2 regions of the Phycicoccus ginsengisoli genome follow, and region 2 is predicted to be linked to the other one. Evidence: predicted binding sites of a transcription regulator. Region 2 holds the regulator's gene; the other holds the start of a gene.
The links. The regulator LexA, encoded in region 2, represses DNA repair genes until DNA is damaged. The targets are predictions, from matches to a motif close to TCGAACANNTGTTCGA.

Region 1: ruvC (crossover junction endodeoxyribonuclease RuvC) is a predicted target of LexA. The motif match lies at 10,493-10,508, and genes of this name have one in related genera.

The regions. Positions count from the first base shown of each region.
Region 1 is NZ_BAAGYN010000002.1:425,243-440,923, reverse strand. Features, by position in the region: gene ACYVDO_RS04735 (DUF349 domain-containing protein) at 1-1,182, shown strand, start outside; gene ACYVDO_RS04730 (hypothetical protein) at 1,237-1,662, shown strand; gene ACYVDO_RS04725 (RelA/SpoT family protein) at 1,785-4,094, opposite strand; gene ACYVDO_RS04720 (adenine phosphoribosyltransferase) at 4,152-4,703, opposite strand; gene secF (protein translocase subunit SecF) at 4,726-5,904, opposite strand; gene secD (protein translocase subunit SecD) at 5,901-7,742, opposite strand; gene yajC (preprotein translocase subunit YajC) at 7,756-8,091, opposite strand; gene ruvB (Holliday junction branch migration DNA helicase RuvB) at 8,226-9,302, opposite strand; gene ruvA (Holliday junction branch migration protein RuvA) at 9,332-9,943, opposite strand; gene ruvC (crossover junction endodeoxyribonuclease RuvC) at 9,940-10,476, opposite strand; gene ACYVDO_RS04685 (YebC/PmpR family DNA-binding transcriptional regulator) at 10,600-11,361, opposite strand; gene pdxT (pyridoxal 5'-phosphate synthase glutaminase subunit PdxT) at 11,358-11,966, opposite strand; gene ACYVDO_RS04675 (GNAT family N-acetyltransferase) at 12,005-12,679, shown strand; gene pdxS (pyridoxal 5'-phosphate synthase lyase subunit PdxS) at 12,797-13,711, opposite strand; gene ACYVDO_RS04665 (TMEM165/GDT1 family protein) at 14,058-14,636, shown strand; gene ACYVDO_RS04660 (hypothetical protein) at 14,748-15,335, opposite strand; gene ACYVDO_RS04655 (glycosyltransferase family 4 protein) at 15,323-15,681, opposite strand, start outside.
Region 2 is NZ_BAAGYN010000008.1:136,283-151,963, forward strand. Features, by position in the region: gene ACYVDO_RS14480 (rhodanese-like domain-containing protein) at 1-491, shown strand, start outside; gene ACYVDO_RS14485 (L-lactate MFS transporter) at 609-1,997, opposite strand; gene nrfD (NrfD/PsrC family molybdoenzyme membrane anchor subunit) at 2,047-3,132, opposite strand; gene ACYVDO_RS14495 (4Fe-4S dicluster domain-containing protein) at 3,129-4,208, opposite strand; gene fdh (formate dehydrogenase) at 4,208-7,522, opposite strand; gene ACYVDO_RS14505 (LysM peptidoglycan-binding domain-containing protein) at 7,692-8,096, opposite strand; gene lexA (transcriptional repressor LexA) at 8,355-9,080, shown strand; gene ACYVDO_RS14515 (DUF4259 domain-containing protein) at 9,084-9,503, opposite strand; gene ACYVDO_RS14520 (GNAT family N-acetyltransferase) at 9,595-10,116, opposite strand; gene ACYVDO_RS14525 (class I SAM-dependent methyltransferase) at 10,135-10,779, shown strand; gene ACYVDO_RS14530 (NAD-dependent protein deacetylase) at 10,786-11,634, opposite strand; gene ACYVDO_RS14535 (patatin-like phospholipase family protein) at 11,696-12,976, opposite strand; gene ACYVDO_RS14540 (hypothetical protein) at 13,104-13,589, opposite strand; gene ACYVDO_RS14545 (DUF6318 family protein) at 14,021-14,737, opposite strand; gene ACYVDO_RS14550 (LysR family transcriptional regulator) at 14,811-15,681, shown strand, end outside.

The DNA of each region.
Region 1 (15,681 bases), on a different contig from region 2:
GAGGTCGGCGCCTACCCCGGAGCCAGCGCCGAGGAGGCGCTGCACTACTTCGCCCGCAAGTACGACGAGCTCTACGCCTCCGCCGCCCTGCTGCACCAGCGGGTCACCACGACGGACCTGTCCGCCAAGGACGGCGCGGACGGGCTCACCAAGCTGCGCGAGCACTGCGCCGAGGCCAACGTGGTCGGGGACCTCGCGGCGCTCGACGCCAAGGTGGCCGAGATCGAGGAGGCCGTGACCGCGCGACGCGAGACCGAGGCGGCCGAGCGGTCGGCTGCCCGGGCCGCCGCGGCGACCGAGCGGGAGGCCATCGTCTCCGAGGCCGAGAAGATCGCCGCCCAGCCCGAGACCAAGATCCAGTGGAAGGCCAGCGGCGCTCGGATGCGCGAGCTGCTCGAGGAGTGGAAGAACCACCAGCGTTCCGGTGCGCGCCTCGACCGCGAGACCGAGGGCGCGCTGTGGCAGCGGTTCTCGGCCGCCCGCAACTCCTTCGACAAGGCCCGGCGGGTCCACTTCGCCCAGCTCGAGGGCACCCAGGCCGAGGCGAAGGCGGCCAAGCAGGCGCTCGTCGCCGAGGCCGAGGCCATGGCCACCAGCACCGACTGGGGCGTGACGGCCGGGGCGTACAAGCGGCTCATGGACCGCTGGCGCCAGGCCGGTCGCGCCTCCCGAGCCGACGACGACGCCCTCTGGGAGCGGTTCAAGGCGGCGCAGGACGCCTTCTTCGCCGCCAAGGACGAGGTCGCCGCGCAGGAGGACGAGGAGTACCGCGCCAACCTCGCCGTCAAGGAGGAGCTCCTCAAGGAGGCCGAGGCCATCCTCCCGGTGACCGACCTCGACGCGGCCAAGTCCGCCCTGCGGACGGTCCAGGAGAAGTGGGACGCCGCCGGTCGGGTGCCGCGCGGCGACGTCGACCGGATGGAGAAGGGCATGCGCCGGGTCGAGCAGGCCGTGCGCGACGCCGACGACCGGAGGTGGAAGCAGACCAACCCCGAGGTGGCCGCGCGCGCGCAGAGCATGGTCGACCAGCTCGAGTCGTCGGTCGCCTCCCTGCGCGCCGACCTCGAGAAGGCCCAGGCGTCCGGGAACGAGCGCAAGGTCAAGGACGCCCAGGACAAGTTGGAGGCCCAGGAGCAGTGGCTGGCCCAGGCCCGGGGCAACCTCGACGAGTTCTCCGGCTGACCGCGACCCGGACAGCCTGACCCCGACCGCCCCGCAGAGCCCGGTCCCCAGCTCGTGGTCGACGCACCCGCCGCGGCGCTGCTCGGGGCTGCCGGCCTGCACGCGGGCTTCCAGCTGACGGTCACCGCGCTCGTCTACCCGGCCCTGGCCCGCGTGCACGCCTCGGGGTGGACGGCGGCCCACGACCGGCACAGCCGTGCCATCACCCCGCTGGTCGGCCTCGTCTACCTGCTGCTGCTGACGGCCGGCGTCTGGGCCATGGCGGCGCTGCCGCTGACCGCCGGACTGGTCACGAGCGCCCTCGGCGCCGGGCTCGCCCTCGGGACGACCGCCGTGGTGGCCGCACCCCTGCACGGTCGCCTGGGCCGTGAGGGCCCCGCACCGGCGCTGGTGCGCCGGCTGCTGGTCGCCGACCGCGTGCGCTGCGCCAGCGCCCTGCTCTGCCTGGCCGGCGCTGCACTCGTCTGCCTGCGCCCCTGACGAAACGGCAGTTGCTGGCGTGAAACGGGACTTCTGAACTGCCGTTTCATGCCAGCAACTGCCGTTTTGCGGGGGGTCAGGTTGCACGTGAGGTAGGCCGTGCTGCGCTGCGAGCAGGGGGGTCAGGCCTTGGCTGCGGTCGCCTTGGTGCCGGTGATCCGGTAGACGTCGAAGACGCCGTCGATCCTGCGAACGGCCTTCATGACGTGCTCGAGGTGGCTGGGGTCGCCCATCTCGAAGGTGAACTTGCTGATCGCCACCCGGTCCCGCGAGGTCTGCACCGACGCCGACAGGATGTTGACGTGCTGGTCGGAGAGGACGCGCGTGACGTCGGAGAGGAGCCGGTTGCGGTCCAGCGCCTCGACCTGCAGCTGCACCAGGAACACCGAGGCCGACGACGGCGCCCACTCGACCTCGATCATCCGGTCCGGCTGGGACAGCAGCGACTCGGCGTTGGTGCAGTCGGTGCGGTGCACCGAGACGCCGTTGCCCCGCGTGATGAAGCCCATGATCGGGTCCCCCGGCACCGGGGTGCAGCAGCGCGCGAGCTTGACCCACACGTCGGCGGTGCCCACGACGACCACGCCCGGGTCCCCGGTCCGGCGGCGCATCGAGCGCGTCGGCGTCGTGGCCTCGGCGAGGTCCTCCGAGGCCCCCTCCTCGCCGCCGAGCGACGCGACCAGCCGGCCCACCACGTGCTGGGCGGACACGTGCCCCTCGCCCACCGCGGCATACAGGGCGTCGATGTCCTGGTAGCGCAGCTCGGACGCGAGCCCGGTCAGGGTCTCCACGGTGAGCAGGCGCTGGAGCGGCAGGCCCTCCTTGCGCATCGCCTTGGCGATGGCGTCCTTGCCGGTCTCGATGGCCTCCTCACGCCGCTCCTTGGAGAACCACTGCTTGATCTTGTTGCGGGCGCGCGGGCTCTTGACGAAGGTCAGCCAGTCACGCGATGGCCCGGCGCCGTCGGCCTTGGACGTGAGGACCTCGACGACGTCGCCGTTCTCGAGGGTGGACTCCAGCGGCACGAGCCTGCCGTTGACCCGGCCGCCGATGCAGTGGTGGCCGACCTCGGTGTGCACGGCGTACGCGAAGTCGACCGGGGTCGAGCCGGCGGGCAGTGCCACGACCTCGCCCTTGGGCGTGAAGACGTAGACCTCGCGGGCGTTGATCTCGAACCGCAGCGAGTCGAGGAACTCACCCGGGTCGGAAGTCTCCTTCTGCCAGTCGAGCAGCTGGCGCAGCCAGGCCATGTCGCTGATGGGGCCGGTCTCGCCGTCCCGCGCCGTCGCGGCCGAGGCGGTCGCGTCCTCCTTGTACTTCCAGTGGGCGGCGACGCCGTACTCGGCGCGGCGGTGCATCGTGTGGGTGCGGATCTGGATCTCGACCGGCTTGCCCTCTGGCCCGATGACCGTCGTGTGCAGCGACTGGTACATGTTGAACTTCGGCATCGCGATGTAGTCCTTGAACCGCCCGGGCAGGGGGTTCCACCGCGCGTGCAGCGCACCGAGCGCCGCGTAGCAGTCGCGCACCGAGTCGACGAGCACGCGCACCGCGACGAGGTCGTAGATGTCCTCGAAGTCGCGGCCGCGCACGATCATCTTCTGGTACACGGAGTAGTAGTGCTTGGGGCGACCGGTGACGGTCGCCTTGATCTTCGCAGCCTTGAGGTCCTCGCTGACCTGCTCGCGCACGCCGGACAGGAACTCCTCGCGAGCCGGGGCGCGCTCGGCGACCAGCCGGACGATCTCGTCGTACACCTTGGGGTAGAGCGTCGCGAACGACAGGTCCTCGAGCTCCCACTTGATGGTGTTCATGCCGAGCCGGTGGGCCAGCGGGGCGTAGATCTCGAGGGTCTCGCGAGCCTTGCGCTGGGCGGACTCCACCGAGACGTAGCGCCACGTGCGGGCGTTGTGCAGCCGGTCCGCGAGCTTGATGACCAGGACGCGGATGTCCTTGGCCATCGCGACGACCATCTTGCGGACGGTCTCGGCCTGGGCCGCGTCGCCGTAGGTCACCTTGTCGAGCTTGGTGACGCCGTCGACGAGCATCGCGACCTCGTGGCCGAAGTCCTTCTCGAGCTGGTCCAGGCCGTAGGCCGTGTCCTCGACCGTGTCGTGCAGCAGCGCGGCCGCGAGGGTGGGCGGGGTCATGCCCAGCTCGGCGAGGATGGTGGTGACCGCGAGGGGGTGCGTGATGTACGCGTCGCCGGACTTGCGCTTCTGCCCCCGGTGGGCCTCCTCGGCCACGACGTAGGCACGCTGGATGACCGTGAGGTCGGCCTTCGGGTGGGTGGCGCGGACCGTCTGCAGCAGCGGCTCGAGGACGGGGTTGGCCGGGGCCCCGCGGGCGCCGAACCGCGCCAGTCGCGCCCGGACCCGGCTGGCCGAGGACGGACCGGTCCCGATGGGGCCGGTGGCGACGTCCTCGGTCATGACGAAAGCCTACGTGATCCGGCCGTGCCGTCGACGCAGGTCCGGGGTCCGCCGGCCTCAGTCCCCCGTGACGACGACCGACGTGTGGACCTCGCGGCCCGCGAGCCGGTCCCGGCCACCGAGGAAGGTCAGCTCGACCAGCACCTCGAAGGCGACGACCGTCGCGCCGACCTGCTCGACGAGGCGGCAGGACGCCTCGGCCGTGCCGCCGGTGGCGAGCACGTCGTCGACGACCAGCACCCGGGCGCCCGGCTCGAACCCGTCCTCGTGCACCTCGATCGTCGCGCTGCCGTACTCGAGCTCGTAGGACAGCGACACGGTCGCGCCCGGCAGCTTCCCGGCCTTGCGGACCGGCACGAAGCCGATGCCCAGCTCGTGGGCCACGGCGGCGCCGAAGATGAACCCCCGCGCCTCGACGCCCGCGACGACGTCGACGCGCCCGGCATACCGCTGCGCCATGTCGCGCACGACGTCGCCGAGGAGCACGCCGTCGGCGAGCACCGGCGTCAGGTCCTTGAACACCACCCCGGGCTCGGGGAAGTCGGGGATGTCGCGCAGGGCGCGGTCCACCCGCTCGGCGAGGGTGAGCACGGTCTCGTGGGTCGTCATCGGTCGTGGGTCCCGGCCGCGCTCAGCGCCGCGACTTCGGCGCGCGACGAGGCTGGTTGCGCGGGCCCGACGTGGCGTACCGGTGCGTCTCCCGGGCCACGGCCGTGCGGGCAGCCGTGGGGGTCGCCTCGCGCTCCGGCGCGCCCTCGTCGGACGGCTCGTCGGTCTCGGGGAGCTCGTGCGCGTGCGGGGCGACGTCGTGCGAGGTGGGGGCCCCGTGCCGCTGCTGGTAGCGCAGGGCGGCCTTCTCCAGCTGCTGCACCTCCGGCTCCTTCGACCGCAGCGTCACCAGCAGCGGTGTCGCGATGAAGATCGAGGAGTAGGCGCCGACCGCCATGCCGATGAAGAGCACGAGCGAGAGGTCGAGCAGGGTGCCGGGACCGATGGTGGCGAAGCCGACGACCAGCACCGCCAGGGTCGGCAGCAGCGCGACGACCGTGGTGTTGATCGAGCGGACCACCGTCTGGTTCACGGCGAGGTTCGCCGCCTGGGCGTACGTGACCCGCTTGCCCGCGAAGGCCTCGCCCGTGTTCTCGCGCACCTTGTCGAACACGACGACGGTGTCGTAGAGCGAGTAGCCGAGGACCGTGAGGAAGCCGATCATGGTCGCCGGCGACACCTCGAAGCCGGTGAGGGCGTAGACGCCCACGGTGATGACCATGTCGTGCAGCAGGGCGACCAGGGCCGCCAGCGCCATCTTCCAGGTGCGGAAGTAGAGCGCCATCACGAGCATCGTCAGCGCGAGGAAGACGATGAGGGCGCGCAGCGCCTGCTGGCTCAGCGACGCACCCCACGACGGGCCGATGAAGTTCGCGCTCACCTTGTCGTTGGGGACGTCGAACTCCTTGGCGAGGGCGTCCCTGACGTTGGCCGACTGCGTGTCGTCGAGCTGCTCGGTCTGCACGCGGACCGTGTTGCTGCCGAGCTTGGTGACGTTCGCGTCCTGCGCCGAGCCGACCGAGCGGACGGCGTCCTTGGCCCGGGCCTCGTAGTTCTGGGTGCCGGCCGCCGTGGTGGAGACGCGGAACTCGGACCCACCGGTGAACTCCAGCCCGAGGTTCAGGCGGAAGACCAGCAGGCCCACGAGCGCGATCACCATGACGACACCGGACGCGATGTACCAGCGGCGGCGGTTCTGGATGAAGCGGACCGACCGCTTGCCGGTGTAGAGGTCGTTGCCGAGCTGGGCGAAGTTGATCATCGGGCGCTCCCCTGGGTCGCGGTGGCGGCCGGGGCGGCGAACCGCCCCCGTCCGACGTAGCGCGGCGTCACCTTGGCCCCGAGGCGCTCAGGGCTGAGGCCAGACCACTTGTGGCCGCCGCCGAAGAACTTCGTCTCGGCCAGCACGCCCACCACCGGGTGGGTGAACAGGAACACGACGAGGATGTCGAGCAGGGTCGTCAGGCCGAGCGTGAACGCGAAGCCCCGCACGCCGGACGAGGCGAGGAAGTACAGCACCACGGCGGCGAGGAAGTTGACGCCGTCGGCGACGAGGATGGTCCGGCGGGCGCGGCGCCAGCCGGTCTCCACGGCCGCCCGCAGCGGCCGACCCTCGCGGACCTCGTCCCGGACCCGTTCGAAGTAGACGATGAACGAGTCGGCCGTCACGCCGATCGCGACCACCAGGCCCGTCACGCCCGCCATGTCGAGGCGGTAGTTGTGCGACCAGCCGAGGATCGTGATGAGCAGGTAGGTCAGCAGGCCGGCGATCGCGATGCTGGCCACCGTGACCAGGCCGAGCGCGCGGTACTGGAACAGCGAGTACACGGCGACGAGGGCCAGGCCGACGAGCCCCGCGAGCAGGCCCATGGTCAGCTGCTCCGAGCCGAGGGTCGGGCTGATCTGCTCCCGCGTCTGCAGGGTGAACGAGATCGGCAGCGCCCCGAACTTGAGCTGGTTGGCGAGGGCGCGCGCGCTCTCGATCGTGAAGTTGCCGGTGATGCTGGCCTGGCCGTTGAGGATGGCCTCGTTGAAGGACGGCGCCACGATGGAGCGGTTGTCCAGCACGGCTGCCATGCGGTTGCGCGGCGGCTCCAGGCCGACCATGCGCTTGCTCGCCTCGCCGTACGCCTTGGCGCCGGCCGACTTGAACGACAGCGAGATCTCGACCGTGCTCGACGGCTGGCCGTTGGACAGCGGGCGGTACCCGGCGGCGGCCTTGTCGATCTGGTTGCCGTCGACGATGACCGGTCCGAGGATGAACTTCTCGACGCCGTCGTCGCTGCAGGTCACCAGCGGCTTCTTCGGGTCGTTGACGATGTTCTCCAGCACCCCGGGCTTGGAGCAGTCGAGCGCCTCGAACTGCTTCTGCAGCTCGGGCGTCACCCAGGCCAGGTCGTTGGGGTTGGTCGGCGTCGCGCCCGTCCCGCCCGTGGTGGCGGTGCCGGTCGGCGTCGCTGCGCCGGTGGTGGCGGTCGCGGCACCGGTGGTGGCGGTCGCGGCGCCGGTGGTCGCCGAGGGGGTGGGCGGCGGGGTCGTCGCCTGCAGGAAGGAGCCGGGCAGGGCGCTCTTGGCCGTGGTGGTCGCCGCACCGGTGGCGGTCGGGACCTGCGGGGTGCCAGTGGCCTTGCCGGTGGCCTTCCCCGTGGGGGAGCCGGTCGCGGTGCCGGTCGCCGTGCCCGTGGCCGTCGGGGCCGGCTGGGGGCTCCCCGGGCCCGAGACGAGCACGCCGCGGAACTGCATCTGCGACGAGCGGCGGATGGCCTCCTCGTCCTGCTTGGACGGCTCACCGGGCATCGACACGACGATGTCGTTGCCGCGGGTGGTCACCTCGGCGCCGGACACACCGTTGGAGTCGATCCGCTGGACGATGATCCCGCGGGCCTGGTCCAGCTGCTGGCTGGACACCTTCTGGCTGCCGACCAGCTTGGGCTGCAGCACCATCTCGGTGCCGCCCTCGAGGTCCAGCCCCAGCTTGGGCGTCCAGCTGGCCGTCCCCCACGTGTTGGCGCTGAAGAGCAGCGCGCCGAGGGCGACCGTGATGGCGGCCAGCCAGGCCAGCACCTTCAGCGGCTTGCGGATGTACGGGTTCGTTGCCACGGGCTGCTGACCCCTAGTCAGTCGGGCTGGGCGCGTCGGTGGACGAGCCGCCGGCCGCGGGCGGCGTGCCGTCCGTGGTGGGCGTGGGCGTCCTGGTGCCGATGGCGCGCCGGTCGAAGCGGATGGTGACCCCCGGGCTGACCTCGAGGGTGACGACGGCGTCGTCGAGTGCGGTGATGCGGCCGAAGACACCGGAGGTCGAGCACACCTCGTCCCCCACGGACAGCCCGGCCTGCAGGTCCTGGGTCTGCCGCTGCCGCCGCCGCTGGCTGAACACCATGAAGGCGATGAGCGCGACCGGCAGGAGGAAGATGAGCAGGCTGGACGCGGACGAGCCGCCGTTCGACATGGGAAAGGTCCTTCGGGCAGGGTGCTTGGACGCGCCGGGCTGGGCGACCGCCCGAGTGTAGGTGACACCGGGCATACCGACCAACGTGGCCCGCGCGGGTCGCGTTCCAATCGTGACCAACCCGTGCGGCGGCCTCAGGCGCCGAAGCGGCCCTCGCCGTCGAGCGGCAGGGGGACCTGCACGTCCGCACCGGGGGGCGGGGTGAGGCCCAGGTGCGTCCACGCCAGCGCGGTCGCGGCCCGGCCCCGGGGCGTACGCGTCACGAGTCCCTCGCGCACGAGGAACGGCTCGGCGACGGTCTCCACCGTGTCGGCCTCCTCCCCCACGGCGACCGCCAGTGTGGAGAGCCCGACCGGGCCCCCGGCGAACCGGCGGCACAGGGCGTCGAGGACGGCGCGGTCGAGCCGGTCGAGCCCGCGGTCGTCCACGTCGAAGAGGGCGAGGGCGGCGTGCGCCGCCTCCTCGTCGACGACGTGCCGGCCGTGCACCTGGGCCCAGTCGCGCACGCGGCGCAGCAGGCGGTTGGCGATGCGCGGCGTACCCCTCGACCGGCGCGAGATCTCCAGGATGCCGGCCTCGTCGGCCGTGACGTCGAGCAGCCGCGCCGAGCGGCGCAGGATCGTCACGAGGTCCTCGGTGGCGTAGAAGTCGAGGTGGCCGGTGAACCCGAACCGGTCGCGCAGCGGTGCCGGGAGCAGGCCGGCCCGCGTGGTGGCCCCCACGACGGTGAACGGCGGCAGCTCGAGCGGGATCGCGGTCGCGCCCGGACCCTTGCCCACGATCACGTCGACCCGGTAGTCCTCCATGGCGAGGTAGAGCATCTCCTCGGCCGACCGCGACATGCGATGGATCTCGTCGAGGAAGAGCACCTCGCCCTCGGAGAGCGAGGACAGCACCGCCGCCAGGTCGCCCGCGTGCTGGATGGCGGGCCCGCTCGTGATCCGGATGGGTCGCTCGAGCTCGGTGCCGATGAGCATGGCGAGGGTGGTCTTGCCGAGCCCGGGCGGCCCGGAGAGCAGGACGTGGTCGGGGGCGCTCCCCCGGCGGCGGGCCGCCTCGAGCACGAGGGACAGCTGGTCACGGACCCGGGACTGGCCGGAGAACTCGCTGAGCCGCCGGGGCCGCAGGGCGTTCTCGACGGTGCGCTCGTCGGCGTCGCTACCGGGGTCGACGACGCGCGCGGTCGCGTCGACGGAGTGGTCCTCGAACATCTCGGAGGAGAAGCCGTCGGCCACGGCGCTCACCGGCCCAGCTCGCGCAGGGCGGCGCGGAGCATCGCCGACACGTCCGGCGAGCCTGCCGACGCGTCGGCGCCGTCCGCGACCCGGGCCACGGCGTCCTCGGCCTGCCGGGTCGTCCAGCCCAGCCCGGTGAGCGCCTCGGTCACCTGCTCGCGCCACGGCGCCACGGTCGCGGCGGTGGTTCCGGCGGCCCCTGCCGCCGTGGCGGCCGGCAGGCCGATCTTGTCGCGCAGCTCCAGGACCATCCGTTCGGCGCCCTTCTTGCCGATGCCGGGCACCTTGGTCAGGGCGGCGACGTCGCCACCGCCGATCGCGGCGCGCAGCCGGTCGGGGGGCATGACCGACAGCATGGCGAGGGCGAGCCGGGGTCCGACCCCCGAGACCGTCTGCACCTGCTCGAAGACGTCGCGCTCGTCGTCGGTCGCGAACCCGTAGAGGGTGAGGCTGTCCTCGCGGACGACCAGGGTGGTGGCGAGGGCGGCCTCCTGTCCCCGGTGGACGGAGGCGGCGGTCGCCGGGGTGGTGTGCAGCAGCATCCCGACGCCGCCCACCTCCACCACGACGCGGTCGAGCCCGGCGTGCAGCACCGAGCCGCGGACCGAGGCGATCACGACGACACCGCCTTGAGCCGGGCCCGCTCGGACGCCGCGGCCAGCGCGAGCCGGCGGTCGGCGCCCCCGCGCCAGTGGTGGCAGATGGCGAGGGCCAGGGCGTCCGCGGCGTCGGCGGGTTTCGGGGCGACCTCCAGGGCGAGGATGCGGGTGACCATGGCCGTGACCTGGGCCTTGTCGGCGCGACCCTGGCCGGTCACCGCCGCCTTGACCTCGCTGGGGGTGTGGGTGCCGAGCGGCAGGCCGCGGCGGGCTGCGGCGAGGAGGACCAGCCCCGAGGCCTGCGCCGTGGTCATGACGGTGGGCACGTGGTCGGCGGCGAAGACCCGCTCCAGCGCGATGGCGTCCGGCTCGAACCGGTCCAGCCACGCGTCGAGCTGGTCCTGCAGGTAGACGAGGCGCTCGCCCGTGTCGCTTCCGCCGGGCGTGCGCACGACCCCCACGGCCACCATCGCGAGGCGTCCGCCGCGGCTCCCGTCCACCACGCCGAGGCCGCACCGGGTCAGCCCCGGGTCGACTCCCAGCACGCGCACGTCAGTCCCTTTCCGTCCGAACAGGTGTTCGGTCGAACGCTACACACGACGACGCCCACTCCCCCGCACCAACACGCTGGGGCGGGCGCCGCTGTCGCTCGCGTCGGCGTCCTACTCGTCGCCCTACTCGTCGCCCTCGAGCTCGGCGAGGACGTCGTCGGGGATGTCACCGTTGGCGAAGACGTCCTGGACGTCGTCGGAGTCCTCGAGCGCCTCGATGACGCGGATCATCTTCCGGGCGCCGTCGGCGTCCAGCTGCACCTGGAGGTTGGGGACCCAGGAGGCCTCCGCCGAGTCGTACTCGACCCCGGCCTCCTGCAGCGCGGTCCGCACCGCGACGACGTCGGTCGCCTCGCTGACGATCTCCCAGGTGTCCCCGTTGTCGTTGACCTCGTCGGCGCCGGCGTCCAGCACGATCTCGAGGATGTCGTCCTCACCCTGGCCCTCGGTCTTGGGCACGATGACGACACCCCTGCGGTCGAAGACGTAGGCCACGGAGCCCGGGTCCGCGAGCTGGCCGCCGTTGCGGGTCAACGCGGTCCGGACCTCGGCTGCCGCGCGGTTGCGGTTGTCGGTGAGGCACTCGATGAGGATCGCCACGCCCCCGGGCGCGTAGCCCTCGTACGTGATGTTCTCCCAGTCGGCCCCGCCGGCGGTCGCGCCGCTGCCCCGCTTGACCGCGTTGTCGATGTTGTTGTTGGGGACCGAGGACTTCTTCGCCTTCTGGATGGCGTCGTAGAGGGTGGGGTTGCCCGTCGGGTCACCGCCGCCCTGGCGCGCCGCGACCTCGATGTTCTTGATGAGCTTGGCGAAGAGCTTGCCGCGCTTGGCGTCGATGGCAGCCTTCTTGTGCTTCGTGGTGGCCCATTTGCTGTGGCCGCTCATGCGTTGCCTCTCACGATCTCGACGAACAACTGGTGGAACCGGTGGTCACCGGTCACTTCCGGGTGGAAGGAGGTGGCCAGCAGGGCCCCCTGACGAACGGCGACGATCCTACCTGCGGCGGGACCCTCCTCGACCTGGGCCAGCACGTCCACGGCGTCGCCCACCTGCTCGACCCAGGGCGCCCGGATGAACACGGCCCGCATCGGCGCCCCGCCGATGGCGTGGATGTGCAGGTCCCCCTCGAAGGAGTGCACCTGCCGACCGAAGGCGTTGCGGCGCACGGTCATGTCGATGCCGCCGAGGGTCTGCTGGTCGGGTCGGGCGTCCGCGATGCGGTCGGCGAGCATGATCATCCCCGCGCACGAGCCGTAGGCCGGCATACCGGCTGCCAGCCGTGCGCGCAGCGGGTGGTAGAGGTCGAACGCGCGGACGAGCTTGTCCATCGTCGTGGACTCGCCGCCGGGCAGCACCAGCCCGTCCACCCCCTCGAGCTCGGCCGTGCGCCGGACGGGGACGGCGCGGGCGCCGGCGTCCTCGAGGGCGCGCAGGTGCTCGCGGACGTCGCCCTGGACGGCCAGGACCCCGATCGTGGGCTGCGTGGTCACGGCGGGAATGCTACGACCGGCCTCCTAGGCTGGATGCCGTGACCCTCCCCGACGCCCCCGCGGCCGACGTGCCGGAGACCGATGGCCCCGTGCCGGAGACCGATGGCCCCGTGCCGGAGACCGATGGCCCTGTGCCGGGGACCGATGGCTCCAGGTCGGGGTCGGCTGGGCCCGTCCCGGCGAACCCCCGACCGACCGTGCGCATCCGCGAGCGGACCGCCGAGGACCTCCCGGCCCTCGCCCGGGTCCTGGCCGTGCAGCAGCCGCACACGGGCTACCCGCAGCGGTGGCCGCTGCCGTGGCCGGTCGAGTCGTTCCTGCAGCGGCAGGGCGAGCTCGGCGCCTGGGTGGCCACCGTCGACGGTGGCACCCCGGTGGGCCACGTCTCCGCGACCACGGTGGCGGGCGACGGGCCCGAGGTCGCGGGCTGGGTCGCCGGCACCGGGAGGCCGGTCGAGGAGCTGGCGGCGGTCTCGGTCCTCTTCGTCGACCACGAGCGGTCCGGCCTGGGCGTCGGCACGGCGCTGCTCGACGCGGCGGTGGGCTTCATCCGGGACAGTGGCCGCGTCCCGGTCCTCGACGTGGTGCAGGAGACCGAGCGCGCGGTGCGCCTCTACCAGCGCAGGGGGTGGCAGGTGGTGGGTGAGGCGCGTCCGTCGTGGCTGCCGGACACCCACCGGCCCGTCCTGCTCATGGCGCTGCCGGAGGCCTAGAACCAGTCGAGGGGACGCGACGCGCTGACCGGACCGGGTGTCCGTCAGCGTGTCGCGTCCCCTCGAGGAGTCACCCTGAGGTGGGACGGCTGCGGGTGGCCGGAGCCACCCGCGGGCTCACCAGCCGCGCTCGGCCAGGCGGTGCGGCTCGGGGATCTCGTCGACGTTGATGCCGACCATGGCCTCACCGAGGCCGCGGGAGACCTTGGCGATCACGTCGGGGTCGTCGTAGAAGGTCGTCGCCTTGACTATCGCCTCGGCGCGCTGGGCCGGGTTGCCGGACTTGAAGATGCCCGAGCCCACGAAGACGCCCTCGGCGCCGAGCTGCATCATCATCGCGGCGTCGGCCGGGGTCGCGATGCCGCCCGCGGTGAACAGCACGACGGGGAGCTTGCCCGCCTCGGCGACCTCCTTGACGAGGTCGTACGGCGCCTGCAGCTCCTTGGCCGCGACGTAGAGCTCGTCCTCGGGCAGGTTCTGCAGCCAGCGGATCTGGTCACGCATCTTGCGCATGTGGGTGGTGGCGTTCGAGACGTCGCCGGTGCCGGCCTCCCCCTTGGAGCGGATCATGGCCGCGCCCTCGGTGATGCGGCGCAGGGCCTCGCCGAGGTTGGTCGCACCGCAGACGAAGGGGACGGTGAACGCCCACTTGTCGATGTGGTTGGTGTAGTCGGCCGGGGTCAGCACCTCGGACTCGTCGATGTAGTCGACACCGAGGGACTGCAGCACCTGGGCCTCGACGAAGTGGCCGATCCGGGCCTTGGCCATGACCGGGATCGAGACGGCCTCGATGATGCCGTCGATCATGTCGGGGTCGGACATGCGCGAGACGCCGCCCTGGGCGCGGATGTCGGCGGGGACGCGCTCGAGCGCCATGACGGCGACGGCGCCGGCGTCCTCGGCGATCTTGGCCTGCTCGGCGTTGACGACGTCCATGATGACGCCGCCCTTGAGCATCTCGGCCATGCCGCGCTTGACGCGCTGGGTGCCGGTGCCGGCCGAGGTCGTGGTGGTGGTCGTGTCGGCGGACATGGGGCTGCCTACTTCCGGTCGTTCAGAGGGCGCAGCGCAGGGGGCGCGCTTCGACTCCATGGTAGTTGGTGGCCGGTGGTGGGTATGCCGTGTGGTCACCCTGTGGCGAGGGGCGCGGGAGGGGCGGTGCAGGAGCCGGCGACCGCACGGCATACGCTGGGCCGCGAAAGGGAGTAGTCCCCAACCGCCGCGTCGACACACTGACCCCCGGGTCCGGTGCGGTGGGCCACCCTCCGCAGGTGGCGGACGAGACTTTCGACCAGTTCGACGTACCCACGACGGGCGTCCTGGTCGAAGGGACGTCCGGACACGGGTCTCCTCGGCCGGGCGCCGGAGGAGAACCACCATGGATGCCTTCCTGCTCAGCACCGCCGTCATCTTCGTCGCCGAGCTCGGCGACAAGAGCCAGCTCATGGCGATGACCTTCGCGACCCGGTACCGGGCCAGACAGGTGCTGGTCGGCATCACCGTCGCGACGGCTGTCGTGCACCTGGCCTCGGTCGGGATCGGCCGGCTCGTCGGCACGGCCTTCGGCGACGCCCAGTGGCTGGTCAACGTGGTCGCCGGTGTCGCGTTCCTGGCCTTCGCGGCCTGGACGCTGCGCGGGGACGAGCTGACCGAGGACGAGGCGGACAAGGCGCGGCGCAGCACCGGCGCCGCGCTGCTCGCCGTCGGCACCGCGTTCTTCCTCGCCGAGCTCGGCGACAAGACCATGCTGGCGACGATCACGCTCGCCACGAAGGAGGGCTGGTTCGGCACGTGGGTCGGCAGCACCCTCGGCATGGTGCTCGCCGACGCCCTGGCGATCGGCGTCGGTGCGGTGCTCGGGCGCAGGCTGCCGGAGAAGGTGATCCGGGTCGGGGCTGCGGTCGCGTTCCTCGTGTTCGGGATCCTGCTGGTGGTCCAGGGCCTGCTCTCGCGCTGACCTAGACGGCCTCCCCCGCACTGCGGGCCACCCAGCCCCGCCCGGCCGCGTCGGTCGGGCGTGAGGTGGCCCGAAGTGCGGGGCCACCGGGGGCGCGGGAACGGGAGCGCGTCAGGTGCTGCGGACGGCGGGCGGGAGCTCGTCGTCGAACTCGACGGTCCGCGGCAGGTCGGCGTGGCCGGCGAGCCGGAAGACGCGCACCACCTGCTTGCGACGCACCCGCCGCACGTCGGTCACCGCATCGTTGTGGAACCGCCGGGCAAGCTGGACCCGCACCCCCGCGGCCTCGACCCGCTCCAGCGCCGCCGCGGCCGGTCCCGAGGGGTCGCGGCGCAGGTGGGCCACGACGTCCGGCGTCAGGGCCGCCTGCAAGGCCTCGGTGAGGCCGCTCTCGATGCCTTCCCGGGGGCCGAAGACCTGTCCCTCGAGCAGGTCGTCCTCGAGCGCGCGCTCGTTGTGCGCCTCAAGCGACTCCGAGGCCGCGCTCACGAGCATCAGGGCGGAGGCGGGGTCGAGCGCACCGGAGTTGGCCAGCTCCACGGTCGCCTCCGCCCGGCGGACGAGCTGCGCGTCGAGCGCGGACAGCGCCCCCTCCGCGCGGGTGTGCAGCCGGTCGAGCCGGGCGGCGCTGTAGGACAGGTACCAGGCCACGCCCAGCAGGAAGGCCACGGCGACCGCGCCCCAGGTCAGCGCGTCCACGACTCCTCACCTCCCCGGCGGCCGCGCAGCAGCCGGGTCCACCGCGTGTCCGAGCCCGAGTCGAAGCGGGCCTCCTCGGCGCCGTGCGTGACCATCTCGTAGACCGCCATGACGTCGCGCGCGACCTCAGACCAGTCGAAGACCATCGCCCGCCGGTGCCCCTCCTGCGCGAGGCGCGCCCGCTCGCTCGGGTCGTCGAGCAGGCCGCAGAGCTTCGCGGCGAGGTCCTCGTGGTCCTCGTTCGCGAACATGACGCCGGTGCGGCCACCGTCGAGCACGCGCAGGAATGCCGCCAGGTCGCTGGCCACGACGGGCGACCCGGCGCTCATCGCCTCGACGAGCACGA
Region 2 (15,681 bases):
GCCGCGCCCTGTCAGTGGTTCCCGACTCGGCGGTTCCCGACTCGGTGGTTCCCGACTTGGTGGCCTCCGACCGCGGCACCGCGGACCTCACCGACGGAACGGGCGTCGAGGCCCTCCTGGCGCGGGCTCGGGCCGGGCTGCACCGGCTGACGGCGGACGCGGCATACGAGGCGGTGCGGGCCGGGGCCCTGCTCGTGGACACGCGCACGCCCACCCAGCGCGAGCGCCAGGGCGACCTGCCCGGCGCCCTCGTCATCGACCGGACCGTGCTGGAGTGGCGGCTCGACCCGACCAGCCCGTGGCGCATCCCCGAGGCGGTCGACGTCGACCGGCTGGTCGTCGTGGTCTGCCGGCAGGGGTACAGCTCGAGCCTGGCCGCCTTCTCGCTGCGCCAGCTCGGGCTGGACGCGACCGACGTCGTCGGCGGCGTCGAGGCGTGGCTGGCCGCGGGTCTGCCGACGCACGAGGGGCCGGCCGACGTCCGCGAGTGAGCTTGCGCGACCGGGCTGGACCGCGCCGACCGATCGGGTTCGCGCGAATGAGTGGGGTCGCTCGAGCGAGCGGCGCCGCGACGGGCCGGCACGCGGCCGGGCCCGTCGCGGACCGGGTCAGCGCGGTGCTGCCGCCGCCGCCCGTGCCCCGTCGTGGTGCGGCTTGCGGGTGATGAGCGGGATGACCATCGAGACGATCGTGATGATGCCGATGATGGTGAAGCCCCTGTTGTAGGCCTTGCCTTCGCCGATCAGGCTGGTGATCAGCAGCGGGCCGATGACGCCGCCGATGCTCCAGCCGATGAGCATCAGGCCGTAGATGGCGCCGACGTTGCGGACGCCGAAGAACCGGCCCGCGGTCGAGGGCATGGTGCCGAACGCCCCGCCGTAGCAGGTGTAGATGAGCGCGGCGAGGACCGCGAACAGCGCGGTGTTGCTGGCGTGCGGGATGAGCAGCAGGCAGACCGCCTGGATGCCGAGGATGCCGAGGAACGCCGGCATCTTGCCGACCAGGTCGGACAGCCAGCCCCACAGGATCCGGCCGCCGCCGTTGAACACGGCCAGGATGCCGACCAGGCTCGCCGCCGCGGTCTTGGAGTAGCCCGCGATGTCGGTGGCGCTGCCCGCGGCGACCGCGATGAGCGAGATGCCAGCGGTGACGCTCATGGTGAGTATGAGGGTCAGCAGGTACCACTGCGGGGTGCTCAGGGCCTCGTTGGTCTCGAAGTCCGGCTCCCCCGACACCGGGTCGACGCTCCGTGCGGTGGCCGGCCCGTCAGCGGCGCCGGCTGTCTCACCCGAGGGCGTGGTCGCGCCGGCGGTGGCGGGTGCGGGAGCCGCCGAGTCGGCCACAGCCGCGCGGGTCGGTGGGTTGGCGAAGAACGTCGTACCGATGAGCAGGGCGACGAGGTAGGCGATGCCGAGCCAGAGGAAGGCCCTGGTCGGCTGCGACGGGGTGTTGTCGATGAGCGCCTGCCCGACCGGGGCCGTGATCACCGCCCCGAAGCCGAACCCTGCCACCGCGAGCCCGGTGATGAGCCCGGGCTTGTCGGGAAACCACTTCTGCAGCATGGCGATCGGGACGATGTAGACCATCCCGAGCCCGAAGCCGCCGATGACGCCGTACCCGAGCACGAGCAGCCAGAACATGTCCTTGTTCGTCGCGAACGACGCCAGGATGACGCCCACGCTGTAGATGATCCCGCCGGTCAGGGCCACGACGCGGGGTCCGCGGCGGTCCTGCAGCCGGCCGCCGACGAAGCTGCCGATGAAGATCATCCCGAGCACCACGCTGAACGGCACCGCGGCCTTGGACTTGGACCAGCCGAAGGCGTCCGGCTCGGTCATCGCCTTGGCGAAGACGCTCCACGCGTAGACCGAGCCGATCGCGAGCTGCACGAGGATGGCGCAGACGAGGATGACCCAGCGGTTGTGCGTCCGCTCCGCTGCGGCGACCCCGGCACGTCCCGGGGACCCCACCGTGGTGTTGCGGGTGCTCTCGCTCATGCGCTCTCCCTTCTCGCCCGGGTGTGCGGGCCCCTGCACGAGTCGCCGGTCAGCGTCCCGTGGTGATCGAGTCCTTCGTCTCGCCCCGGCGGCGGCGCTCCTCGAGCCGTTCCTTCTGCGGCGTCACGGTGTACTTCGGGTCCTTGGCGGACTCCATGCCGGCCTCGAAGATCCCGAACCGCGTGAGCACCGAGCCGGCGAGCAGCGCAACGCCGCTGAGACCGGCCATCGTGCGGTTGCGGCCGAAGAGCGCAGCCCCGACCGCGCCCCCGGCGGTGAGCGCCTTGGCGGCCTTGAGCATCCCGCCGGCCCGGCCCTCGTGCAGCGGCTCGGCGACCAGCGGGTGCATCCGGCGTTCCATCAGCTCGGACGCGCCGAGCTCGACGGCCGCGCTCACGGCGGCGAGGCGCCGGGCCGGGCCGTTCTGCTCGGCGGGCGTCGTGACCAGGGCCAGGCCTGCGGCCGCCGCGTTGGCGGAGCCGACGAAGACGAACGGCAGCTCGCGGTAGGACTCGCGCCAGGTCGGCGTGGTCGTGTCGGCCAGCAGCACGGCGGTGTAGGCCGCGAGCGGCATCGAGAACGCGGTCGTCCCGACCGTCGCCGCCGGGTCGGCGAACCGGGCCAGGCGGGCCAGCCGCGACCCGCGGGGCAGCACGGCTTGGGCCAGCTCGGTGGCGGCACCGGCCCCGGCGAAGGTGCCGAACGCCGTGAGGATCCACGAGCCGACCGACATCGGCGAGGTCAGCTTGGCGACCCGCAGCATGTTGAGGGCGCGCTCCGGGCGACCGAGGTCCTTGGCGAGGGCGGCACCGCCGAGCGCGACGGACACCAGGGCGGCGACGCGGCCGGTGCGCCGCAGCGCGGGTCGGCCGGTGGCCGCCCCGCCGGCCGCGACCAGGCCGGAACCGCCGGCGAGACCGCCGAGGAACAGGTAGGCGGCGATCTCGTGCCCCCACGGGGCGGGCTTGACGACGTTGTGCCCGTAGTAGCTGGAGAACTGCGCGTCCGGCACCATGACCGACTCGTCGCGACGCCGCCGGCCGGAGCCGTCGCCCTTGCCGCCGGCACCGTTGCGGCGCCGCTGGCCGCGGGGCAGCTCCGGAGGGCGGTCCGCGTCGAGCGGGTTGGTGGTCATCGGCGCCTCCCAGCGAACGCGGCCACGGCCATGCCCAACATCGCCACCGCGGCGAAGCCGGCCTTGCGGAACATGTCGGGCAGGTCGGCCGTCGGGACGACCGGGTCCGGCGGCAGCCCGTAGACCTCGGGCTCGTCGAGGAGCAGGAAGACCGACCCCGTGCCGCCGACGCCGTCGTGGGCGTTGGCACCGTAGAGCCTGGCCTCGGTGAAGCCGTTCTCGTGCAGCACCTCGACCCGGTCGCGAGCGGTGTCGAGCATCTCGGCGAGCGTGCCGAACTTGATCGAGGTCGTCGGGCAGGCCTGGGCGCACGCCGGGGTCTGGTCGTGGCCGATCCGGTCGTAGCAGAGCGTGCACTTCTGGGCGATGCCGACGTTGGACACCTCCCCGCCGTGGCGGGTGTCGGCCCGCTCGTCCTCGCGCCGCTCGATGACCCCGAAGGGGCAGGCGGCCACGCAGTACCCGCAGCCGTTGCAGACGTCGGGCTGGACGACGACTGTCCCGTGCTCGGTGCGGAAGAGCGCACCGGTCGGGCAGACGTCGAGGCAGCCGGCGTGCGTGCAGTGCTTGCACACGTCCGAGGCCATCAGCCACCGGAAGTCCGGCAGCGTCCCGGTGGCCGCGGCGGTCCTCGCCGCTGCGGCCATCGCGTCGAGCGAGCCGTCGTCACCGACCGCGGCGGGCACGACGCCCTCGAGCGCGGCCGGGGCCGTGCCGGAAGCCCCCGACGGACCGGGGTGCGGCGCGTCCGGCGGCCGCAGCGCCGGCATACCGAGGTCGATCAGCTTGCGACCGGACTCCCGGGCCTCCTGGACCCGGTCCGTGGTCTGCTCGATGAAGGCCACGTGCCGCCAGGTGCTCGCCCCGAGGCCGCCGGTGTTGTCGTAGGAGTTGCCGGTGAGGGTGAGGCCGTCCTCGGGGATGGCGTTCCACTCCTTGCACGCCACCTCGCAGGCCTTGCAGCCGATGCAGATCGAGGTGTCGGTGAAGAAGCCCTTGCGGGGTTCGGGCTCCTCCCACGCCGCGTCGTGCGACGGGTCGGTCGGCCCTGCGAGCTGGTGCTGCCAGAACCCCATCAGGCGCCGGCCTCCTTCATGTCGGTGGTGCGCAGCTGGTTGCTGGTCTCGACCGTGATCCCGGCGCGGGACTGGTACTCCTCGACCAGCCGCAGCAGCGCCTCCCCGCGCGGGCGGCGCCCGGGGACGATGTCGCAGGACGCGACCTTCGACTCCTGGATCTGCACGTTGGGGTCGAGGGCGATGCCGAGCAGGTCGTTCGCAGCGTCGCCGGACACGACGGCGTCGCCGCCCACACCCCAATGGTACGGCAGCCCGACCTGGTGGATGGTGTGGCCGCCGACCTGCAGCGGCGTCATCCGCTCCGTGACGAGCACGCGCGCCTCGATCGCCGACCGGGCCGACACGATCGTGGCCCAGCCGCCGTTGACCAGGCCCCGCTCGCCCGCGAGCTCCGGGGAGACCTCGCAGAAGAACTCGGGCTGGAGCTCGGACAGGTACGGCAGCCACCGGCTCATCCCGCCGGCCGTGTGGTGCTCGGTGAGCCGGTAGGTCGTGAACACGAACGGGAACACGTCGGATCCCGGCTGGGTGCCGGAAGGGCTGAACAGGTTGTCCTTACGGGGGTAGACGCGCCGGGCCGGGTTGCTCTGCTGGCCGTACAGCGCGTTCTGGACCGGGGACTCCTGCGGCTCGTAGTGCGTGGGCAGCGGCCCGTCGAGCAGGCCCTTGGGGGTGAACAGCCAGCCCTTGCCGTCGGCCATCATGACGAACGGGTCGTCGCCCGCGAGGCCGTCGGGTCCGCCGGTGCCCGGCTCGGGGCGGTACGACGGGGCCTTCGTCTTGACGAAGTCCGGGGTGTCGATGCCCGTCCAGGCCTGGTTCTCCTCGTCCCACCAGACGTACTTCTTGCGCTCGCTCCACGGCTTGCCGTCGGGGTCGGCCGAGGCGCGGTTGTAGAGGATGCGGCGGTTGTCCGGCCAGGCCCAGCCCCACTCCTGGGCGGTCGGGCCCTGCTCACGACCGGGCTTGCGGTTGGCCGAGCGGTTGACGCCGCCGGCGTAGACGCCGCAGTAGATCCAGCAACCGGAGGTCGTCGAGCCGTCGGCCTTGAGCTCGGTGTACATGCCGGCGAGCTCGCCCGCCTTGTCACCGGACAGGTGGCGGCCGTTGATCTCCGCGAGCACAGCTTCGCCGCTGATCTCGCCGTCCTCGTCGAGGGGGTAGTCCCAGGTGAGGTCGAGCAGCGGCCGGTCGCGCGGGTCGTCGGACCCGGCGAGCTTGGCGCGGATCCGCGTGCCGAGCTCGTAGAAGAACTCCAGCTCGCTCTGGCAGTCGCCCGGCGGGTTGACCGCCTTGTGCCGCCACTGCAGCAGCCGCTGGGTCTGGGTGAAGCTGCCGGCCTTCTCGACGTGGGAGGCGGGCGGCAGGAAGAAGACCTCGGTCCCGATCGCCTCCGTCTCCAGCTCGCCGGTGGCAATCTCGGGGGCGTCCTTCCAGAACGTCGCCGACTCGATCATCTGCAGGTCGCGGACGACGAGCCACTTCAGCTGGGCCAGGGCCATCCGCTGCATGCGCCCGTTGGCGGACCCGACGGCCGGGTTCTGTCCGAGCAGGAAGTAGCCCTCGACCTCGCCATCCCTCATCGCCATGGTCGTCTGGTACGTGCCGTGTGCTCCGCTGAGCCGGGGCAGGTAGTCGTACGCCCAGTCGTTCTCCTTCGTCGCGGCGTCGCCCCACCACGCCTTGAGCAGGCTCACGGCATACGCGTCGGCGTTGGCCCAGTAGCCCTTCTGCGCCTTGTTGGCGATCGCGCTGACGTAGTCCTCCCAGGTGTCGTGGTTGCCGACCATCGGCATGGCGAGGTAGCCGGGGAGGATGTTGTAGAGGGTCGGGATGTCGGTCGAGCCCTGGATGCTCGCGTGCCCGCGCAGGGCCATGATCCCGCCGCCCGGCCGGCCCATGTTCCCCAGCAGCAGCTGGACGATGGCGGCCGTGCGGATGAACTGCGCGCCGAGCGAGTGGTGGGTCCAGCCGACGGCGTACACGAACGCCGACGTGCGGTCGCGGCCGCTGTTCTCGGTGAGCGCCTTGGCGACGTAGTGGAAGTCGTCGGCGCTGATGCCGCAGACCTCCGCCACCATCTCGGGCGTGTAGCGCGAGTAGTGCCGCTTGAGGATCTGGAAGACGGTGTGCGGGTCCTGCAGGGTCTCGTCGCGCTTGACCCGGGCGTGCTCGAGGGCCGGGCCGCCGGAGCCGTGCTCGTCTCCGGCAGAGCGGTCGGAGGTCGACTGACCGTGCTCGTGCGTCGCCGCGGGACCACCGATCGTGCCGGGCGACGCGTTCTCGCCCTCCCCCTCCGTGGCGTACGCCCAGCTCGAGGGGTCGTAGCTGCCGAGCTTGTCGTCGTAGCCGGAGAACAGGCCGTCGAGGTCCTCGGTGTCCTTGAACTCGTCGCTGACGATCGTCGCCGCGTTGGTGTAGGCGACCACGTACTCCTTGAAGTAGAGGTCGTTGGTGAGGATGTGGTTGATCAGGGCGCCGAGGAAGACCACGTCACTGCCGGCGCGGATCGGGACGTGCTTGTCCGTGGTCGCAGAGGTGCGGGTGAACCGGGGGTCGATGTGGATGACCTTGGCGCCGCGCAGGCGTGCCTCGGTCACCCACTGGTAGCCGACCGGGTGGCACTCGGCCATGTTCGAGCCCTGGATGACGATGCAGTCGGCGTTGGCCAGGTCCTGCACGTACTGCGTCGCGCCGCCGCGTCCGAACGAGGACCCCAGACTGGGGACCGTGGCGGAGTGTCAAATACGGGCTTGGTTCTCGATCTGGATCGCGCCCGCGGCGGTGAAGAGCTTCTTGATGAGGTAGTTCTCCTCGTTGTCGAGGGTGGCTCCCCCGAGCGAGGCGATCCCCATGGTCCGGTGCAGCGGCCGGCCGTGCTCGTCGGCGTCCTGCCAGGTGCGGCGCCGGCTCTCGACGAACCGGTCGGCGATCATGTCGATCGCGGTGTCGCGGTCCATCGGCTCCCACTCGGTGCCGTGCGGGCGCCGGTAGAGCACGTGGGTCTGGCGGGAGGGGCTGTTGACGAGCTGCTCGCTGGCCGAGCCCTTGGGGCACAGGCGGCCGCGCGAGATGGGCGAGTCGGGGTCGCCCTCGATCTGCACGACCTTCTCGTCCTTGACGAACACCTTCTGGCCGCAGCCGACGGCGCAGTAGGGGCACACCGACTGCACCACGCGGTCGGCCGTGGCCGTCCGCGGGGACATCGACCGGGTGCGCTCGGACGTGACGGCCGGTCCCCGGCCGAGCAGGTCACCGCTGCGGAACTGGCGCAGCACCGGCCAGTCCAGGAACGTCTTCGTCGAGCTCATCAGTCAGCCTCCTTGCGGTGACCATATCCCTGGGTCCGGCAGCGCGCACTCCCGACGAAAAGGACGTCGCCCCAGACGCGTTCGGCCCGGGCGGGTCCCACCGGACAACCGGCTCGACGCCGGGCGCGGCATCCGGACCAGGCCGCCGGGCCCGGCCGGGGAGAGTGGCTCAGCCGACGGCGGGGATGAGCAGGATCTGGCCGGCGTGGACCTGGTCGGAGGCGAGGTCATTGGCGACCTGGATGCGGGCCACGGCGTCGGCGACCGGCAGGCCGGGCAGCTGCGTGGCGGCCACCTGGGAGAGCGTCTGGCCGGAGCGCACCGTGGTCGAGTGGTCGATGGCGGCGGAGGAGGCCGAGGCTCCCCCGGCGAGGAGGGCGACGGCGACCGCGACGAGCGCCACGAGGACGGTCAGGGTCACGGCGAGCCGGCCGGCGCGGGTCAGCCGGAGCGGCGCGGGGGCGGGGAGCCGGAGGTCGTCACCGCACGGCACCGACACCAGGTGCGGGCGTGCGGGCCGGCGCGGCTCGTCCACCGGCGGGGCGGTGACATCCCAGGCGACTGCTGCACTCATCGGGTCCTCCATCGTCAAGGTCATCGAACAGGTGTCCGAAGACCGCTGGTGCCAGTTCTAGCACGCATGTTCGAACAGGACAAGACACACCTCGAACACGTGTTTGGCAACTGTGTTCGAACGCCATACGCTGTGTCCACGTCGAGGAGCACACCAGACGGCACTGACAACGGCCCCCACGCCGGGGCCCGGGACCGGCCTCCTGGCGTGGCGACCGACCGGATCCACGGCACCTGACCTGCAGAGACGAGGAGCGTCATGAGCGGCGACAACGTCAAGGAACTCCCCGACCGCGACCGCGGCGACGGCCTCACCGTGCGCCAGCGCAAGGTCCTCGAGGTGATCCGGAACTCGGTCGACCGCCGCGGCTACCCGCCGAGTCTGCGCGAGATCGGCGAGGCCGTCGGGCTGACCTCCCCGAGCTCGGTCGCGCACCAGCTCGCGACGCTCGAGCGCAAGGGCTACCTGCGCCGCGACCCCAACCGACCCCGCGCCATCGAGGTCGTCTCCCCCGACGCCGCCGCCGACAGCCGCGGCTACCGCGGCGGGGCCGCGCCGCAGGACGAGGTGGCCGAGTTCGACGAGACGGGCATGGGCGACGCCCGGCCGGAGGCGTCCTACGTGCCGGTCCTCGGCCGGATCGCGGCCGGCGTGCCGATCACGGCCGAGGAGTCCGTCGAGGAGGTCTTCCCGCTGCCCAAGCAGATCGTCGGCGAGGGCTCCCTCTTCCTGCTCAAGGTCGTCGGCGACTCGATGATCGACGCTGCGATCTGCGACGGCGACTGGGTCGTCGTCCGCCAGCAGCCGACGGCCGACAACGGCGACATCGTGGCCGCCATGCTCGACAACGAGGCGACGGTCAAGACGTTCAAGCGCCGCGACGGCAAGGTGTGGCTGCTCCCGCACAACCCGGCCTTCGAGCCGATCGACGGTGACCACGCCACGATCCTGGGCAAGGTCACCGCCGTCCTGCGACGGGTCTGACTCCTAGCTCTCGTCGCCCAGGGCGTCGAGGTAGTGCGTCAGCCGCGCGCTGAACTTCTCGCCGCCGTCGCCGTCCGCCCACAGCTCCCAGAGCTCGTTGTCCTCCGAGCGCAGGGCGCGGTGCAGCGCCTGGGTGGCGAGCTCCTCGAGGCGCTCGTCGATGTCGAGCGGGTCCTCGTCGACCCAGCGAGGCACGTTGCGCTCGCCCACGACCGACTCCGGGTCGTCGCAGGCGGACACGATGACGGCCGCGGCGATGGCCTCGGACATCACCGGGGCCTCGATGTAGTCGCGCGAGCGCACGACCCGCCCCAGGGCGGACTCCACCCGCTCCCGGCGCGCCTGGGCGTCGGCCTCCTCCAGGTCGTCCAGGAAGTCGAGGGCGTCGTCGTTCTCGAACGGTCCGGCACCGGTCGCACCCATGGGTCAGCCTCCCCGAGTCTTCGCGCGAATCTCCTCGGCACGAGAGTGCCAAGCCAGGGCGTGACGCGCCAGTGCTGTTCCGGGACCCGGCTCAGGCCAGCCGCTGGTACCAGGCCGTGTCGACCCACCGGCCGAACTTGTTGCCGACCTCGCGCAGCACGCCGACCCGCTCGAAGCCGAAGCTGCGGTGCAGCGCCTCGCTCGCCTCGTTCGGCAGTGCGATCACCGCGAGCTGGGTGTGCACGGACGGTTCGGCGTCGAGCCGGGCCAGCAGCGCGGCATACAGGCTGCGGGCGATGCCCGCCCCACGGGCGGAGGCGTCGACGTAGACGGACACCTCCCGGGTCCCGTCGTAGGCCGGCCGCGGCCGGAACGGACCGGAGAACGCGTAGCCGACGACCTCGTCCCCGAGGCAGGCGACGAGGACGACGTTCCCGGGCCCCGTCGCCGCGAGCTTCTCGCCGAGGTAGGCCGCGCCGCGCTCCTGCGTGTCGAACGTCGCCACCGAGGTCCGCACCTGCTCGTCGTAGATGGCGGCCATGGCACCGACGTCCGTCGGGGCCGCGTCGCGGACCTCGACCGGCGGTCGTCCCGCGGTGGCAGGGGCAGTCATATCGGCGATGCTAGGGGGATGAGCGAGGATCGCGGTCACGAGCACGCGCCGGGGGGCGCACGCGCGGCGAGCACCGGCACCGGGCGCCGCCAGCTGTGGGACGAGCGGTATGCCGCGCAGGGCAGGGTGTGGAGCGCGGAGCCGAACGCGGAGGTCGAGCGCATCGTCGGCGACTGGGAGCCGGGGCGCGCTCTCGACCTCGGCGCCGGCGAGGGCCGGCACGCCGTCTGGCTGGCCGCCAGGCGGTGGCGGGTGACGGCAGTCGACTTCTCCGCGGTCGGGCTGGCCAAGGGCGAGAAGGAGGCGACGGGCCGGGGGCTGCGGGTGGACTGCGTCGTCGCCGACGTCCGCTCCTGGCAGCCGCCGGCGCACACGGCCTACGACCTCGTCCTCGTCGCCTACCTCCACCTGCCCGAGGACGTCCTCACCCGGGCCACGGCGTGGCTCGCGCCGGGAGGGGCGCTGGTCGTGGTCGGGCACGCGCTGCGCAACCTCACCGAGGGCGTCGGCGGCCCGTCGGACCCCGCCCTGCTGCAGACCGTCGAGGGGCTGCGCGAGGTGGCGGCAGACCTCGACGTCGAGCGCTGCGAGGAGGTCGTCCGGCAGACCGACGCGGGTGACGCGATCGACGTGGTCCTGGTGGCCCGGCGACCGTCGGGGTGAGGCGGGTCAGGCCCCCAGCCGGGCGACCAGCCGGGTGAGGGTGGGCCCGAGGGGTGCGTCGAGCTGGTGGCTGGCCTCGCCGTCGCCACGGGTGGGGCCACGGGTGATGATCGCGACCGGGATGCCGAGGGCGTGGGCGCGCCGGACGAACCGGTAGCCGCTCATCACCTTCAGGCTCGAGCCCAGGACGAGCAGCGCGCTGGCCGACTCGGTGAGCCGGAAGCACCTCTCCACCAACGGCTTCGGCACGGACTCGCCGAAGAACACGACGTCCGGCTTGAGCGTGTCCCGGCCACAGACGAGGCAGAGCGGCACGACGAACGACTCGACGTCGAGGGCGTTGAGCGCGACGTCGCCGTCGGGCCGGATCTCGTCGGAGGTGACCGTGAACGAGGGGTTGGCCTCCCGCATCCGTTCGTCGAGGTCCCAGCGGCTGCTGCGGTCACCGCAGGTCAGGCAGACGACCTTGGCGAGCGAGCCGTGCAGCTCGACGACGTCGGTGGCGCCGGCGTGCTGGTGCAGGCCGTCGACGTTCTGGGTGATGACCGAGCCGATGCGGCCGCTGGCCTGCAGCCGGGCGACCGCGTCGTGCCCGGCGTTGGGGCGCGCGAGGTTGAACCGCTGCCAGCCGACGTAGCTGCGCGCCCAGTACTTCTTGCGGGCCTCGCTCGAGCCGGTGAACTCCGAGTACTGCATCGGCGTCACCCGGCGCTCGCCGTCCGGGCCGCGGTAGTCGGGGATGCCCGACTCGGTGGAGATCCCGGCGCCGGTCAGGGCGACGACGCCGCCACGGTCCAGCAGCGCTGCGAGGTCGTCGAGGGCGTCCTCGGTCGACGTGGTGGCGGGCAAGGTCACGGGATTCAGGGTACGTGGGGCGGGTGGGCGGCACCCGGCAAGGCCGGTGCGGTGGGACCGCTCAGAACCGGCCGAGCAGTCGGCGCCTGGCCGAGTCGGCCAGGGAGCGCTCGGCGACGGCGGGGTCCGCGACGTCCTCGTGCGGTGGGCGGGCCGGGACGTTGCTGGTGACGAGGTGGGGGGCGTGCGCGCGCACCTGGGCGTCGGCGACGAGGTACCCGTGGCGCTCGAGGACGTGCTGCTCCTGGAGCGAGAAGGTGTCGAGGTCGGTGCGGACCGCGTTGATCAGCTCGGTGGTCCGGCGCGGGTAGCACCCGTCGACGACCATGTCGAGGGCCCACGAGGTGCCGAGGATGACCTTGCGCGCGTATGCCGCGTGCAGCCACCGGGAGCGGACCGACTGGCCGCCGTTGGTCGCGATGCCGAGGATGCGCAGCATGCGGCCGGCGACGGTGCGCTCGGTGCGGGCGCGGAAGACACCGCCGCCGTCGCTGACCAGGACGGTGGCGTGGCGCTTCCAGACGGGCTCGAGCCCGAGGTTGTCGTAGACGCCCCCGTCGGTGAGGCGGATCCGGCGCCGGATCTCCCATCGGGCCTCGTCGGACTCCAGGCCCTGGTGGCCACCCGTGAGCCCGATCGCGTCGCCGTCGAGGACCATGGGGGCGAAGAACGGCGGGAAGGCACAGGACGCGGCCACGATGTCCGCCATCCGCAGTCCGGGCGGCGGGGCGGCATACCCGAGGCGGTAGTCGCCGACCCGCCCGTGCGGCTTGTGGGCGGTGGGGTCCTCGAACACCCAGTTGACGCCGTAGCCGATCTCGGTGGCACCGGTGATGACCGCGGGCCCGGCCACGGCGTTGTCGCGCAACGGCCTGGACCACCAGTCGACGGTCTGCGCGAACTCGTCGGCGAGGGCCCGGACCGCCGCGTCCGAGGTGGACCAGCGCCACGGGAGCAGCCGGCTGAGCAGTGCCGGGGTGCGGATGTTGCGCGAGGCGAGGCGGGCGAGGGGCTCGGCGACGTACTCGTCGAAGCCGCCGACCTCTCCCGCGCTGCCGCCCGGGAAGGTCAGTCGGGGGTCGGCGACGAGGTTGGCGACGATGGAGCCGCCGGAGACGCCGCTGATCGTCGTGAGCTGGGCGAGGGCGCCGAGCTCGTTGAGCCGCCGCAGCGCGCCGAGGTGGAACAGGGCTGCGCGGTAGCCGCCGCCGGAGAGGCAGAGTGCGGTCCCCCTGCGACGCGAGCCGCCGGTCGGGCCCTCGATGCCGCCGAGGTCCGTGACGTCGGTGTCGGGATCGACGTCGTCGAGGGCTCGGGTGGTGGCGGTCTGCTCCGGCTTCATGGTGCCGACGATGCAAGCAGACGGTCCGGACAACCGCCCGCCGGCGCCGGGCTCGTCCTAACCGGGGTCGTCCAAACCGGGGTCGTTGGCGCCGGGGTCATCGACGCCGGGCTCATCGATGCCGTGCTCAGCGGGTGACCAGGCGGGCGTGGGCCTCGCGGACCTGGAGGGTGGTGACGGGTTCGTCCTGCAGGTCGGCGACGGCGTCGATGTCCTGCCACGGGCCGCCGTTGGCGCGGTACTGCGCGGTGAGCGTCGAGTCCACGCTGACCCGGGCGGCCGCAGTGGGTTCGGCGTAGGTGTGGCGGATCGCGCCGTCCGGGTAGACGCCGCCGGGGTCGGAGGTAGGGCCGCTGCTGGACCCGTCACCGTAGTGGAAGTCGTACGAGCGGGCCGCGATCTTGAACTCCACCGTCCAGGACAGGAGCCTGACGGGCCTGCTGACCTCGCCCGGCTGGAGGCCGGTGTCGTCCGGCCACTCGGCCCGGAAGTAGGTGGGCAGGTTGACCAGCGTCGTGTTGCCCTCGGGCTGGATGCCGACCGTGGGCTTGGAGAACGGCAGCTGCCGGAAGGCCGTCTGGAGCTGCGCCATGGTCGGGATCGCGGGCGGCATGCCAGTCCCTACCGGGAGTTGTGAGGCCTTGCACGTCTGCCCTTTGAACTGCCAAGGCTCTTCGCTGGCGGCGCGACGCGCCCACACATACAGAAGGATGGCGTTGTCCCCACAGGCAGACAGGGCCAAGGTGCAGTCAGTGACGTCGACCGTTGCGTCCGGACTAGAGGCATCCCCGCAGCCCAAGGAGGCGCGGAACTCCAGGGCCTGCAGAGCAGTCACCCCGATGGCGATCGGCTTCTCCTGATCACCCTTCGTGTTGGAGGAACCAGAGGGAACCCTGAACGTGTCAGCGCTGACAGTCACTCCTTCGTTGGCGGTCGCCGTCGTGAGCGAGCCGTCCGGGTTGGCAGGGCCGTCCGCAGATGCCGCCGATCCAGCTCCGAGCCCGATCACCGCAACAAGCGCGATGGCCAGGACCAGGCGCCGAATCATGACTGCTTCACCACCGCGAAGTCCTGCATCACCCATTCCCTGCCTGTCCACCGGACCGTCGATCTCGTCCATGAGGGTTCAGCTTTGGTCCGGCGCTTCTCAGCTCCGGTCGCGTCAACCATTGCGACTGACTTCTCTGTGCCAATCACGTCGATCACTCGGAGGTCGCCAGAGCTGCTTGGGTGCACATTGGAGTCTTGGAAGACGAAGCGGGCAGTCGCCGGGTGTAAACCGTCCGCATACTCGTTGTCGGCTGCCCGAGCGATCGCCCCGCAACCGGAGCATGAGCTCTCAGAAAGGGCCCGGACCGTCGATCCATCGCCTGCCACGAATGCCTCGCTGGAGACCTGCAAGAAGTACTTCGCGAAGGCTATGGCGCCGGCCTCGGTGTGCTTGGTCGCCTCTGGCGGGAGCGCCACCGTGTTGGTGGCGCTCGGGGACCGAGTGGTGCTCGTCGAGGGCGGGCTGGAGGTGCTCGAGCTGGTGGAGGTCGCCGAGGTCGTCGGCGGCGGGTCCTCGCCCCCGCCGGAGCACGCGGCCAGCGTGACCGACGCCGCCACCGCGACGGCCGTGAGCGCCCCTCTGCGGACCTGCACCCTGCTCCCCCTTCGCCGGCAGCCGCCACGGTGCGGCCCGGGCGGCCTGTCTGCAGCAGCGATTCTACGGATTTGCCCGGTTTCGGCGACCGCGCTGTCCCCAGGGGTCCTCCGCACCGCCCCCGACCTGCGGCTATCACCGATCCTGCACAAGTCTTCCGCTTCGATAACTCTGCGTTATGCTGGAGACATGATCGACGCAGCCGGCCTCCGCGTGATGAAGGCGATTGCCGACGAGGGCAGCTTCACCGGCGCCGCCCTCGCGCTGGGCTACTCCCAGCCCGCGATCTCCCAGATGGTGCGCCGCCTCGAGCAGCGCACCGGGACCGTGCTGGTCGAGCGCGTCGGCCGCAACGTGCGGCTCACCGAGGCGGGTCAGGTCCTCGCCCGGCACGCGGTCTCGGTCCTCGCCGCGCTCGACGCCGCCGAGGAGGAGGTCGCCGCCATCGCCGGGCTGCGCGCCGGGCGGGTGCGCCTCATGGCGTTCCCGTCGAGCTCCGCGACCCTCGTGCCCCGCGCGCTCGCCCTGGTCAAGCAGCGGTTCCCGGACGTGCAGGTGACCTTCACCGAGGCCGAGCCGCCCGAGTCGCTGGCCGCGCTCAAGGCGGGCGAGTGCGACCTCGCCGTGGCCTTCGCCTACGAGGGCACGGACGTCGGCCGCGGCGAGGAGGACATGGACCTCTTCGTCCAGCACAAGCTCCTCGACGACGAGGTCCGCCTCGCGCTCCCCCGCGACCACCCGCTGGCCACCGAGCCGGTCGCCGACCTCACCAAGCTCGCCGACGACAACTGGATCGCTGGCTGCCCGCGCTGCCGCGGACACCTGCTGCAGATGTGCGCCACGGCCGGCTTCTCGCCCAACGTCGGCTTCGAGACCGAGGACTACGTGGCCGTGCTCGGCCTCGTCGCCGAAGGCCTCGGGGTCGCCCTCATCCCCGACCTCATCCTGCGCACGGCCCACCACCGGGACGTCGTCACCCTGCCGATCCAACCGGCCTCGCGGCGCACGGTCAGTGTCGTGACCACCCCCGACTTGGAGCGGGTGCCGGCCGTGCAGGCGA